Regions from separate parts of the Guptibacillus hwajinpoensis genome, predicted to be linked through region 4. Evidence: riboswitches for the same ligand, from Rfam matches in the RefSeq annotation. Region 4 holds a riboswitch; each other region holds the start of a gene.
The links. A riboswitch is a leader RNA that binds a small molecule or an ion and turns the genes downstream of it on or off. The one in region 4 is predicted to bind S-adenosylmethionine.
Positions count from the first base shown of each region.

Region 1: linked by a shared signal. The riboswitch ahead of msrA (peptide-methionine (S)-S-oxide reductase MsrA) and the one ahead of ABFG93_RS15640 (methionine ABC transporter ATP-binding protein) in region 4 are both predicted to bind S-adenosylmethionine.
Region 2: linked by a shared signal. The riboswitch ahead of mtnK (S-methyl-5-thioribose kinase) and the one ahead of ABFG93_RS15640 (methionine ABC transporter ATP-binding protein) in region 4 are both predicted to bind S-adenosylmethionine.
Region 3: linked by a shared signal. The riboswitch ahead of ABFG93_RS19020 (methionine biosynthesis PLP-dependent protein) and the one ahead of ABFG93_RS15640 (methionine ABC transporter ATP-binding protein) in region 4 are both predicted to bind S-adenosylmethionine.

Region 1 is NZ_CP156674.1:275,829-279,116, forward strand. Features, by position in the region: gene ABFG93_RS01280 (hypothetical protein) at 1-1,206, shown strand, start outside; gene msrA (peptide-methionine (S)-S-oxide reductase MsrA) at 1,255-1,899, opposite strand; SAM riboswitch class I at 2,002-2,116, opposite strand; gene ABFG93_RS01290 (Na+/H+ antiporter NhaC family protein) at 2,201-3,288, opposite strand, start outside.
Region 2 is NZ_CP156674.1:1,518,238-1,521,525, reverse strand. Features, by position in the region: gene mtnA (S-methyl-5-thioribose-1-phosphate isomerase) at 1-728, opposite strand, end outside; gene mtnK (S-methyl-5-thioribose kinase) at 729-1,937, opposite strand; SAM riboswitch class I at 2,037-2,174, opposite strand; gene ABFG93_RS07720 (carbon-nitrogen family hydrolase) at 2,245-3,039, opposite strand; gene ABFG93_RS07715 (pyridoxal phosphate-dependent aminotransferase) at 3,148-3,288, shown strand, end outside.
Region 3 is NZ_CP156674.1:3,692,899-3,696,186, reverse strand. Features, by position in the region: gene ABFG93_RS19030 (Na/Pi cotransporter family protein) at 1-505, opposite strand, end outside; gene ABFG93_RS19025 (DUF1189 domain-containing protein) at 739-1,545, shown strand; SAM riboswitch class I at 1,647-1,758, shown strand; gene ABFG93_RS19020 (methionine biosynthesis PLP-dependent protein) at 1,834-2,961, shown strand; gene metC (cystathionine beta-lyase) at 2,951-3,288, shown strand, end outside.
Region 4 is NZ_CP156674.1:3,019,940-3,023,227, reverse strand. Features, by position in the region: gene ABFG93_RS15645 (methionine ABC transporter permease) at 5-673, opposite strand; gene ABFG93_RS15640 (methionine ABC transporter ATP-binding protein) at 666-1,688, opposite strand; SAM riboswitch class I at 1,840-1,949, opposite strand; gene ilvA (threonine ammonia-lyase) at 2,074-3,084, opposite strand; gene leuD (3-isopropylmalate dehydratase small subunit) at 3,081-3,288, opposite strand, start outside.

The DNA.
Region 1 (3,288 bases), 1.3 Mb from region 4:
AACACGAAACAAAACACCCCATTTTATCAAAACGTCGATATGGCTAACATAGCGTTAATTGGACATTCTCGTGGTGGGCAGGCAGCGATTCTAGCTGCAAAATTTAATCAGCTTGACCGCTACCCTAACAATGCGATCACGCGCTTTGATTTTGATTTCAACATTAAAACGGTAATCGCCATTGCACCAACTGATTATCAAACGTTGTCAGACCGTAAAATCGAAGTGGATGACGTTAATTATTTATTGCTCCATGGTTCTTACGATAGTGATGTATCCGAATTTGAGGGCGATCGTCAATATAATGGGATCAATTTAACCGGCGGTGAAGAGGCGATTAAATCTGCCCTTTACATTGATCGCGCGAATCACGGACAATTTAATACAACCTGGGAAGACAATGATACCTATTTCCCCTTCACCATGTTATTAAATAAAGAGCCGCTACTTGAGGGTGAAGAACAGAGACAAATTGCCAAAACGTATGTATCTGGTTTTCTAGAAGCCACTTTACATGACAATAACTCTTACTTACCGATGTTTGAAGATTACCGCTATGCCCTTGAATGGCTTCCTAAAACAACGTATATCAGTAAATACGAAGATCCTTCCTACATCATCTATAGCGATTTTGAAGAAGATGTCGATGTCACCACTGCTACTTCTCCATATATTGATATCACGGCAGGAAGCTTACTCCAATGGTACGAAGGAGAGCTAGAATTCAGAAGAGATAAAGTAAGAGACAATCATGGCGTGTTCCTGAAGTGGGACCAATCTTATTCTAAAAACGGCTACTATACGCTAAGCTTTTCTAAGCTGTTGCAGGATCCTTTTGCTTACAAGGCGGGAAGTTCTTTAACCTTTACTGCGGCGAATCTTTCTGAAGTTGAAAATCAGAAACCGGTAGATTTCAGCGTTAAGTTGACTTCAGATGGAGAAACTGCCAGTGTTGTTCTTAGTGACATCATGCCTATGCATCCTGTTTTGCCGGTACAGCATACAAAAACCATATACTTTGAAGAAGAACGTTATGGAGAGCCAACAGAACCGGTTCTCCAAACGTTCAACATTCCAATGGAAAGATTTATTGATAATAATCCATCTTTCGATCCTAAAAAGTTGGATTCTCTTACGTTTCAGTTTGATCAATCGATGAAAGGGTCCATTTTCGTTGATCATATTGGTGTTAATCATGCTGATTAGACCACAGAAAAAGGCTTTCCTTCAATGCTGAAGGAGAGCCTTTTTGGATCATGAAATTTTGCAAGAAGACTGGCCTCGTTTAGCGAGATAGCTTTGATGATACTCGTTAGCGCGATAAAATGTCGTTGCTGGAACGATTTGCGTGACAATCGGTTTCTTGAAGCGACCTGAAGCTATTAGCTTGTTTTTAACAATCTGTGCCGCTTCTGCCTGTTCTTTTGAGTGGAAAAAGACAGCAGAGCGATACCTCGTACCAACATCTTCTCCCTGACGATTCAATGAGGTTGGATTATGATTATCGAAAAAAACTTCGAGTAATTCTTCATATGAGATCACTGCTGGATCATATTCAACAAGAACAGATTCAGCATGCCCTGTTAATTCTGTATAAACATCTTCGTAGGTTGGATTAATGGTCTCGCCTCCAGTAAAGCCTGCTGAAGTCGAAATCACGCCATGTAATTGTTGGAAAAGCGCCTCTACACCCCAAAAGCATCCTGCTGCAAACGTTGCTAGATTCACTGTGCCCACTCCGTTTCTTATATTGGTAACTGCATTCTCTTCTACATATATTTTCTCTAAATCATTAAGTGTTAACATATAAAGCTGCTTGCTTCCCCTCTTATAAATTCCTTTTGAAAGAAGGGTGTTAATAAGCTGTTGTTTTCTAGTTTCGGTATTTAATGTATGCAAGTTCACTCACTCCCTCTACAAAATAAATATTCCAGATGGTGGATGCATACGAAAAAACCCCCATCTGTCCGAACAGAAGAGGGTTTGGTTATACCGAGCCTCTTCTTATTTTCCGACTTTCGCCGCAGGAATTGGCACGGTTCCACCTGAACATAATGTTCATGGGTCCGTTGCCGAGGTATCTAAGGGCCAGTCCCTCCACCTCTCTGAATAAGAAGATCCTTTAAACAAAGGATTATTAAGTTAGTGTCAATATTAAATGGTTTCCCTAGCAATGTCAATAGAAATGTACTCACCTTTTTTAAATGACGAAAGAGATAATAAAATAGCCAACTGCAGCCGTTCCCGCTCCAATTAATGCTGGGCCAAGCTTAAATTTTGCATACGTCATGGGATTTAATTGAAGAATTCTCGCAATCGTATTCGTATTATCGCTTAATGGGGATGAAAAAGCGCCGAACGTTCCGCTTGCAAAAACAGCTCCGATTACAAGTGGAAGATCCGTACCCGTCGAATTGCCGAGAGAAACCCCGAGCGGCATCAAGATACCCCACGTGCCCCACGATGAACCAATAAAATAAGAGATAAAGGCGCCTACTAAGAAAAGAACTGGGGGCACAAATAACGCAGGGATCCAATCAAGATTGGCCGTTACAAACTCAGAAAAGCCTAGAGCTTCGGCTGAGGCGGCAAGCCCCCATACAACCGTGAGCAGAACGATTACAGGCATCATATCATTTCCACCTTCGATAAAGAAACGGACGAGCTCTTTTAATGAAAATCGCTGGAATAAATAGAGCAAAAACGTAAAGAGTACGGTAGTTAAGAGAGCAAATACCATTGCATCAAGCACATCAGCTTCAATAAAAGCATTCACAGGTGAGGTGAAGCCTTTTTCAAACCCACTCCAGTAGGTTAACAACAGGGTTAGTAGTATAACGCCACCTAGCGGCAGGGCTAAATTAAATGGTTTTGATGGAAGTTCTTTCGCTACAGCTGGATGGCAATCTTCCCATTTGTCATCCAGCTTTTTCTCAGGATTACCTGCATCTGTTGCTGGCTTTTTACGATCATGGAAGAAACTTAAATAAAAACCGATAAGAATGATGCTGATCGAGAAAAAATTATATGGAATGCTTTGTAAAAAAAGACGATAACCATCTCCTTCGATACCTTCAGCTCTGATAGAAAGTTGTACAACTGAAGACATATAACCAACAAAAGCCGTCGCTATTGGCATTAAGACAATAATGGGCGTAGCGGTTGTTTCGATCACGAATCCAAGCTCCTGAGGTGTGATTTTCACTTTATTTAACAGAGCTTTCATTATTGGTGCTACTGTTACAATACGGAAGCTCGGTGCGCTAAATGTTCCTAACGTGGAAAACC
Region 2 (3,288 bases), 1.5 Mb from region 4:
TCACCATTCTCGACAATTCGGTCCGCGCCTACGATCACGGCAGCAATTTTCCTGGTTTTTAATACGTGAGCTGCCATGCTGTCGGTTATAAGTGTGACATCAATGCCAGCACGCTCTAATTCCCATGCAGTAAGCCTTGCTCCTTGAAGAACTGGCCTGGTTTCAGTAGCAATGGCAGAGATGGAAAGTCCTTTTTCTTTGGCGAGATGAAGAGGGGCAAGTGCTGTTCCGTATTTAGTGGTTGCGATACCACCTGCATTGCAGTGAGTGAGAATTGTGTCTCCGTCTTTCAAGAGCTTAAGGCCATGCTCACCGATGCGCTGGCAAATTAACTCATCCTCCCGATGGATCGTAACTGCTTCATTTCGGATAGCTTCTTTCATTTTCACGACTGATGTTTCAGTGAGTCCGGCTCGTAATACCCGATCAATGGCCCAGAAAAGGTTCACAGCGGTAGGACGAGCTGAAGCAAGGTAATTTCGCTGCTTCGTTAATTCGGTTTTAAAGGTTGAAGGTGATTCGGATTGAAACTGCTGACTCCAGAGAACTAGACCGTATGCAGCTGCAATTCCAATAGCAGGAGCGCCACGAACGGCAAGTGCTGCAATGCTGTTCCAGACATCTTCAATCGCTGCTTGTTTAATAAACACTTCTGTATGTGGCAGCTGGCGCTGATCGAGTAGTAAAAGGTGATCGCCTTTCCATTCGATCGGTGAGACGTTCGTCATTTATAACTCCCCCTTGATGAACGTGATGTAATCTTGAATAGATGTAATGTCGTTTCTTCTCAGAACAAGCTGCTTACCAAGTCGAAGTGCCTGCTTTTCAACAGATAGCTTTACGCCGATATCCTTAATGCGATCAATATCTTCAACGTGTGCCAGTCCAATTGTTCTACGAATGATTTTACAGCCAGCAAACCCGACACTATCAACAAGAATCGATTGAAGCAGCCCATCGAGGTAGTGCTCAGAATAGCGATTCTCAGAAACAAGATGTACACTCCAGAGATCGCGGAAAGTTGATTCGAAGGTGCTCCAGACTTCATCGATGACATTGAAAAGGAACGCTTCATACTTGTCTTTTTCCTCCTCAGTTCTGTGTCCTTTCTGAGAGAGAATACTGAGTGCAATGTTCGCAATAAATGCTCCCACATCAAATCCAGCTGGACCATAGAACGCAAATTCAGGATCAATAACTTTTGTCGAGCTCTCTGTGACAAAGATGCTTCCGGTATGCAGATCACCGTGGAGAAGTGCTTCGCCTTTTGTTAGAAAAGCATGTTTAAGCGCAGCAATTTCTTTCAAAAGCACATCGTCGTTCCAGAGGGCTTCTACATCTGTTCTTATCGGTTCAGAAAAACTGTTGCTCTCAGCATTATAAAATGGATCTGTAAAAACGAGAGTTTCAGTAATCCCACATAAATCAGGATTGATAAATTTTTTAGCAAGCTCTTTCTTACGGGCTGGACCAAGACCGTAGTCTGAGGTGAAGAAGAGTGTATGTGCAAGATATGTACCAACGTCTCTCGCAAGCTTTGGATAGACCTGTCCGTCAATTAGTCCTTTTCTGAGGATGGTATGGCTGGATAAATCCTGCATAACGGTTGCAGCCTTTTCGGTGTCATGCAAGTAGACAACAGGAGCAAGTTCAGGAACAAGCGAGTAAGCTTGCTTAAGTGCTTCACTTTCGATGCGAGAACGATCAAGCGTAAGCGGCCAGGATTCACCAACGACCTTTGCGTATGGCAATGCCTGTTTCACAATCCAGGCATCACCTGTTTTCCGCTTCTGGACATGAAAAACATAATTTAAATTTCCATCCCCAATCTCCTTTACATTGACAGTGGTCGAGCCATCTAGTATACCGTGCTGTTCCAAAAAGTGAACGACCGATTCCTCCGTAAAAGGCGTATATCCTGTCGTACTACTTGTCATTGTAAATCCCCCTCAAATAAATGAATTCTTAGTATCTATTAAGCAATAAAAAAAGCCTCTTTCCGAAGAAAGAGGCTAGAAGACATAGAAGCTTCGTAGCTCTTATCTTCCAGAACAAAAATCATTCTGTTGGAAGTAGCACCGTGCCATTCAGATCAGTAAAGCGAATTGATCAAAATAGAAGGTCGGTTGCTGGGCGTCATAGGGCCAAATCCCTCAGCCTGCTCTTGATAAGAGAAAGTTATGAATTTTATAATTTTTTGTGCTTGAGATGTATCTTACAGAGAATTCCCAAGGGTTGTCAACATTATTTCGAAAATTCGTTATAAATATCCGGGCGGCGATCTTCAAATACGGGAATTCGAGTCCGAATTGAAGATATTTCTTTTTCATCAATCGATCCCACTAAAATGGTTTCTTCCGTTCCTCCTTCAGCTAGTACAGTTCCCCATGGATCGATGATGAGGGAATGACCGCCAAATACATTGTCTGGATCTGAACCAACTCGATTACAGGCGATAACGTAACACTGATTTTCAATGGCACGGCTAATTAACAGCGCGCGCCAGTGGTCTGTTCGCTGTTCTGGCCATTCTGCAGGAACGAATAGAACCTGCGCACCTTCAACGGCATGAAGGTGAAGCCACTCTGGAAAGCGAATATCATAACAGATGAATCCAGCACATGGAAGGTTTTCAAGTGTGAAGTGACTTTTCGTATTTCCTGAAACAAGATACTTTTCTTCGTTCATCAGTCTAAAAAGGTGAGCTTTACTATATTCGTGCACAAGCTGACCATCTCGATCAAAGACAAGCATCGTATTGGTAACCTCTTTCTCATGACGTTTTGCGATAGAGCCACCAACAATACTAACGGAATGTTTGTTTGCGAGATTCGAAAGAAATTTAATTGATTTCGTTGCGTCAACGTCGCCAATTTCATCAAGTCTTGATAAATCGTAGCCAGTAGACCATAATTCAGGCAACACGATAATATCTGGCTGTTGACTCGCAGCTTCAGAAACGAGCTGTTCAACCTTCTCGAAATTCTTTTCAGGATCACCAAAAGCAATATCAAATTGCAACAGGGTAAGCTTTTTCATTGAATCTTCCTCCTCAAGCTTTTAGAAAATTTACTTTACATGATTGTGTATCCAAGATAACATAACTTACTAGAATTTCACGAAAATTTTAACAGGATGTGATTGACTTTGAAACACTTTGAACCATCAGAAGCACTTAAGCGGCTACCAGAACAATTTTTTGCAAAGCTTGCCGGGAAGGTAAATCATTATGTTGAAGCGGGGTATGACATTATTAACCTTGGTCAGGGGAACCCGGATCAGCCAACT
Region 3 (3,288 bases), 670 kb from region 4:
TAAGATCTTGAAAAGCTTGAAGGGTTCTTAAAGGCTTCATACCATTACTCATAAGTTCAAGACCGTAGAATAGGCCACCAAAACCAAAAATGATTTGGCCAAGATAACTGATTTTCTTGTTTTTAACAAAGAAAATTAGCACGGCACCTATAAAGATAATCGGTAGTGCGTAATCTTTAATTGGAATACCGATGATAAATGCAGTAACAGTAGTACCAATGTTAGCACCCATTATGACACCAATTGCCTGTCTTAAGGTCATAAACCCTGCGTTTACTAAGCCGACAGTAAGAACCGTAGTCCCTGAGCTAGTTTGCAATAATATGGTAACTACTATACCAGCGAGCACACCCATAAATGGATTCGTTGTAAAGCGATCCAGAATGTCTCTTAAGCGATCACCTGCTGATCGTTGAAGGCCATCTCCCATGTACTTAAGTCCAAACAGGAAAATACCCAGACCTCCCACAAATTGAAAGATCATCTCCTGAACGTTGAGTTCCATCATTTCAACCCCTTGCACCATGATTTATTTTTTCGACAATACTCAACAAAGTCCCTTGTCTATTATCTACATCACCCCCACCTTTGTAAAGAGTTAATATAGATTTGTAAAGATATTATTGAATAACCAGGTTTGTTTCAAAAAAGTTTCAATATCATTATTGTTCCTATCTCCTTTTATAAGCTAAACTAGTTCTGGGGAGATACACCCTGAAGTGGAGAGGAGATTTTGATTTGAACATTTTCAAACAACTTTTTTACAGTTTATTTTCACCAAAAATGATGGCTCGCTTTCGTTTTCAAAAACTCGGCAAGCCGATTCTTTATGTTTTCTTGTTAATGTTTTTAACATCCGTACCTGTTGGCATCATCACCGCCATCTCATTTACAAATGCGTACGATGAATTAAAAACGTATATGACGGAGGTTCCTGATTTCACTCTTCAAGACGGGACGTTAACCTCAGATCAAGATAAGCCACTTGTTCGAGAGGAAGGTGAAGGCACTTTCATTTTCGATGCAACAGGTGAAACAAAGCCTGACGATGTTGAAGCTTACGATTCGGTCATTGCGTTTTTAGAAGACAGAATTATTATCAATGAAAACGGAGCCCGGCAGGAGTTTGATTACAGTAACTTTAGTACAATGACATTTACTAAACATGACGTAATGGAGCTTTCTAAAAACCTTGATAGCTTGCTCCCTATTTTCATTCCTTTACTTATATTTGTCGTCTATTTACTACAAACGGGTCTTAAATTTATCGGTATTACCGTTCTGGCAACGATCGGCCTACTATTGCGCAGTATGACCAAACGTAAAGTGTCCTACAAACAATTATGGGTGCTCTCCGTTTATGCTGTTACAATTCCTACGATATTCTTTGCCATCATGGCATTGATTAGGACAACTGTTCCTTTTGGATTCCTTGTTTATTGGTTTGTTGCAATCACACTTCTTTATTTGACGTTAAAAGAGATACCTCTTCCTAAATCGCGTGGTGTATCTAATGAACGTCATCACGAAGAAAGCAATAAATAGAAGGAAGTTTCAGATTATTTTGCATAAACCCTTGCAATTCACTTTAAAGTGATGTAGATTATTGAAATAACATTCATTTAATTAACTCCATATTATTTTAATTCTTATCAAGAGAAGCAGAGGGACTGGCCCTACGAAGCTTCAGCAACCACCGTTTTTTTTTACGGAAAGGTGCTAATTCCAGCAAGTTGATTTCAACTTGAACGATAAGAAGAAGAGCAGCCAAAGTCTTCTTCTTATAGAGGGCTTTTTTTTATTGCCCTAATTAATAAAAAAAGGAGAATGATTATGCGAAATCACCACCATGAAACGTTACTTGTCCAATTAGGAAATAAATCAGACCCACAAACCGGAGCGGTTAATCCACCTGTGTACTTTTCTACATCATATAGTCACGAAGGCATCGGACAATCAACAGGGTTTGATTATTCAAGAACCAAAAACCCAACGAGAGCTGTTCTTGAATCTGCTGTAACTGAACTTGAACACGGTGATCAAAGTTTCGCCTTTAGTTCAGGAATGGCTGCGATTCAAGCGGTTCTTTCCCTCTTTAAAAGTGGTGATCACATCCTCGTGTCAGATGACCTTTATGGAGGGACCTATAGGTTGTTCGCTCATGCAGAAAGTCATTTTGGTATTGCTTTCACCTATTTTGATAGCCAGAATACAGACTCAATTCAAACAATGTTGACTGATCAAACAAGAGCAATTTTTGTAGAGAACCCATCTAACCCGTTAATGATACTTGCTGATTTAAAAGAAATAAGCCAGATCACTAAACAGAATGATTTATTGTTTATTGTTGATAACACCCTTTTCACCCCGTTACTACAGAATCCATTAAAACTAGGCGCAGATATTGTTGTGCATAGTGCGACCAAATATCTGGGAGGTCATAATGATGTCCTTGCAGGACTGGTCATAGCCAGAGGACAAATGATCTGTTCTGAAATAGAAATGTATCAAAATGGAGCCGGAGCTGTTCTTTCCCCACTTGATTCTTGGTTATTAATACGAGGTATGAAAACACTCCCGCTTAGAATGAAACAACATGAAGCAAACGCTAGAATCGTCGAGGAATACCTGGTCCAGCATGACGCTATTACAGATGTCTTTTACCCCGGTAAGGGAGGCATGCTCTCCTTTCGGCTGCGTTCAGAAGAGTGGGTTGATCTCTTTCTAAGAAACCTAAAGCTTATTACTTTTGCCGAAAGCCTTGGAGGTGTAGAGAGTTTTATTACCTATCCTGCCACACAAACACATGCTGACATTCCTGAGGACATCAGAATCAAGAAAGGCGTCTGTAACCGGTTGCTTCGATTTTCTGTCGGAATCGAACAAATTGATGACCTACTCGAAGATTTAGAACAAGCGCTGGCTATTTTCACTAAGGAGGGTGTACAACATGAACAATAAATCGTATTCATTTCAAACGAAACTGCTTCATAACGATCACAAATTTGATAAACAAACAGGTGCTGTTAGCGTTCCGATCCAACAGGCTTCAACCTTTCATCAAATTGATTTTGATCAGCCTGGTAAATATGATTATAGCCGCTCTGGAAATCCCACTCGTGAGGCGCTAGAAACGACAATCGCTAACCTCGAAGGCGGTGCAAGGGGTTTTGCATTCGCTTCAGGTATGGCAGCGATCTCTACTTCTTTTATGCTGCTATCTCAAAACGATCATGTACTGATTTCAGAGGATGTTTATGGAGGCACTTACCGCATGATCCATGACGT
Region 4 (3,288 bases):
CTAATTACCTTTTATCTATTGCTCGTGTTGTAAGATCTCCACCTATCTGGAGAATTGCAACAATAACTAATATGAGGACAGTAGCAACTAACGTCACATCTGGATTGTTCCGCTGAAACCCGTCAAGGTAAGCAAGATTACCAAGACCACCTGCTCCAACGACACCAGCCATTGCTGTGTAGCTTACAAGTGCAATTGCCGTAACCGTTATACCTGAAATGAGGGCTGGCATGGCTTCTGGAAGGAGCACCTTAAAAACAATCTCCCCATTTGAGGCCCCCATGGATTGAGAGGCTTCAATAACACCTTTGTCTACCTCTCTTAACGCAATTTCAACCATTCTTGCGTAGAACGGAGCCGCACCAGCAATCAGGGCTGGTAAAGCAGCATTTGCACCAAGCATCGTACCAATAATATATACCGATAGAGGAATGAGCAAGATGATTAGAATAATAAAGGGAATCGATCGAAACAGGTTAACAATTCCAGCTATTACGCTATTGATGTACTTATTTTCCCAGATGTTACCTCGTGCCGTTAAAAATAATAGTAGACCGAGTAAAATACCCAGAATAAATGTAGCAATTACAGAGATTGCCGTCATGTAGACTGTTTGAAGGGTTGCCTCCCACATATTCTCCCAATAAACGTTCGGAAATAAAGATTCAGCCATTCGTAATCACCTCCGCTTCGACTCCCTGGCTGCGTACATATCGAAGAGCTTCATCTATGACAGCCTGCTCACCCTTCAGGAAGACAGAAAGCTTTCCGTAAGGACCATCCTGAGTATGAGAAATTTTCCCTTGAATAATATTCACTTCGATCTCATACCTCCGAACCAATTCAGTCACGAGCGGTGAGCCTGTCTTTCCTTTCAGGAACGTAAACTGAACAAGTTCTCCAGCGGCATCCTCCGCCAGATGTGCAATCGATTCCTTCATTTCCTCTGGTTCACTTAGTTGATTTACGAAGTCTTTCGTAATGGGTTCCTGTGGATGATGAAACACTTCTAGTACTGATCCTTCTTCCACTACACGCCCACTCTCCATGACTGCAACTCGATGGCAGATCTTCCGAATGACGTGCATTTCATGTGTAATCAAAACGATAGTTAATCCCAGTTTTTGATTGATCTCAGTTAACAACTCTAGAATACTGTCGGTTGTCTTAGGATCAAGTGCTGAGGTTGCCTCGTCACAAAGGAGAACTTTTGGATTATTCGCAAGCGCCCTCGCAATCCCTACACGCTGCTTTTGTCCCCCACTCAATTGAGATGGGTAAGCATTCTCTCTTCCTTCTAACCCTACAAGTTTAATTAGTTCTTCTACTCGCTTACTGCGCTTTTCCTTTCCAACCCCTGAGATTTCAAGCGGGAAAGCAATGTTTTCGCGCACCGTGCGTGACCAGAGAATGTTAAAATGCTGAAAGATCATCCCTATATCTTGTCTAGCTGATCGAAGCTCTTTTTCTTTTAAAGATGACAAGTTATTTCCAGCTACTGTAACAGTACCTTCAGTTGGTCTCTCAAGAAGATTAAGCATTCGTATAAGTGTGCTCTTACCTGCACCACTGTATCCAATCACACCGAATATTTCGCCTTTTTTTATTGAAAGATTCACGTCCTTAACTGCCTCAACCTTTCCTGATTTAGCGAAGAACGTTTTCTTGATACTTTTTAGCTCAATCACATGTCTCACATCCTTTATACATTTACAGGTAGTAACCAGGCTAGATTGATTCCTATTGCCTATCATACCCCGGGTACGACTTAACAAATATGTTTCTATAAAAAATGCCTTCCTGCAGTGAGCAGAAAGGCATGTCATAAACGATGTCTTCCTCTCATTTCTCAAAGCATATGCTTTGCAGGAATTGGCACCTTTTCAAACAAGTTGTTCGACGGTTGCCGGGCTTCATAGGGCCAGTCCCTCCACCTCTCTGAATAAGAGATATAAAATTGAAATTACTTTACTCTGGTTAAGTGCTAAATTGAATTCTAGCATGGTACTTTATGAGTGTCAATTACTGAGCAAAAAGTCACAATAATCAAAAAATGTTCCAAAATGAAAACCATCAGCTAATTTTTCTGATGGTTTTTGCACGCTGTGCAAGGAGTTTATATGAGGGAAGCTTATCAATATCTGCGTTACCGCCACTAATAACTGATCCAATCTTCTCGCCATTAATTCTTCCTGATTTGAAAAGAACAGCAGCAAGTGAAGCAGCACCAGCACCTTCTACAAGGGTTTTATGTCTCTCGAGCATAAATAGAATGGCGGTTGCAATTTCCTCTTCTGACACAGTTAACATATCATCAACGAGATGATCAATAATCGGATACGTTAGTTTCCCGGGTTCTTTAACAGAAATGCCGTCTGCAATCGACTTTACCGATTGTAGCACTTTCGGCCCGGCACCTTTATAACGATTCCATGTAGCAGATGCTTCAGCTGCCTGAACTCCGATGATCTTAACGTGGGGGAAATATGATTTCATTGCGAGTGCCATACCAGCTAGTAGGCCACCGCCTCCTACCGGGACAAGAATCACGTCCAGATCGGGGCATTGCTGCATCATTTCAAGCGCTACTGTTCCCTGACCTGCCATAACGTCAGGATCGTCAAACGCATGGACGAAGGTGGCTCCACGCTCTTTCTGCTCGCACTGTGCCCCTGCAAAGGCTTCGTTGTAAGAATCCCCTTCGAGAACAATTTCTGCACCATAAGAGCGGGTAGCCTCGATTTTACTGATAGGTGTTTGTGCAGGCATAAATATTTTAGATTTGATCCCTCGTTCATTTGCAGCGAGGGCTACTCCCTGTGCATGATTTCCAGCAGAAGCTGCAACAATGCCACGAGCAGCTTCAAGGTCCGTGAGTCTTGATACTTTGTTGTAAGCACCTCGGAGCTTAAAGGATCCCGTGCGCTGCAGGTTCTCCATTTTCAAGAACACATCTTTATTTGTTCGATCATTTAATGTTTTAGACTGCTGAAGCGGTGTTCGATGGACCGCCTGGAGCAGATTCTCCATTGCACTTACAACGTCAACGCCATATTTCTCCTGATAATTCCCAAGATCATTCACTCTCCCACATATTGTTTTTCTTCATATTGACTGATTTTCTCTTCAAGTGACAGTGTACGAGATACTTCATCCCAACCGTTTAAGAGCATTTCTTTCCAGTAAGGATCGATTTCAAATGAAGCCGAAAGTCCATTTCCATCACTGACTTGCTGTTGCTCTAGCTGAACACTGAGCTGGTACCCATTTTTCGACTTCGAAAAAAGT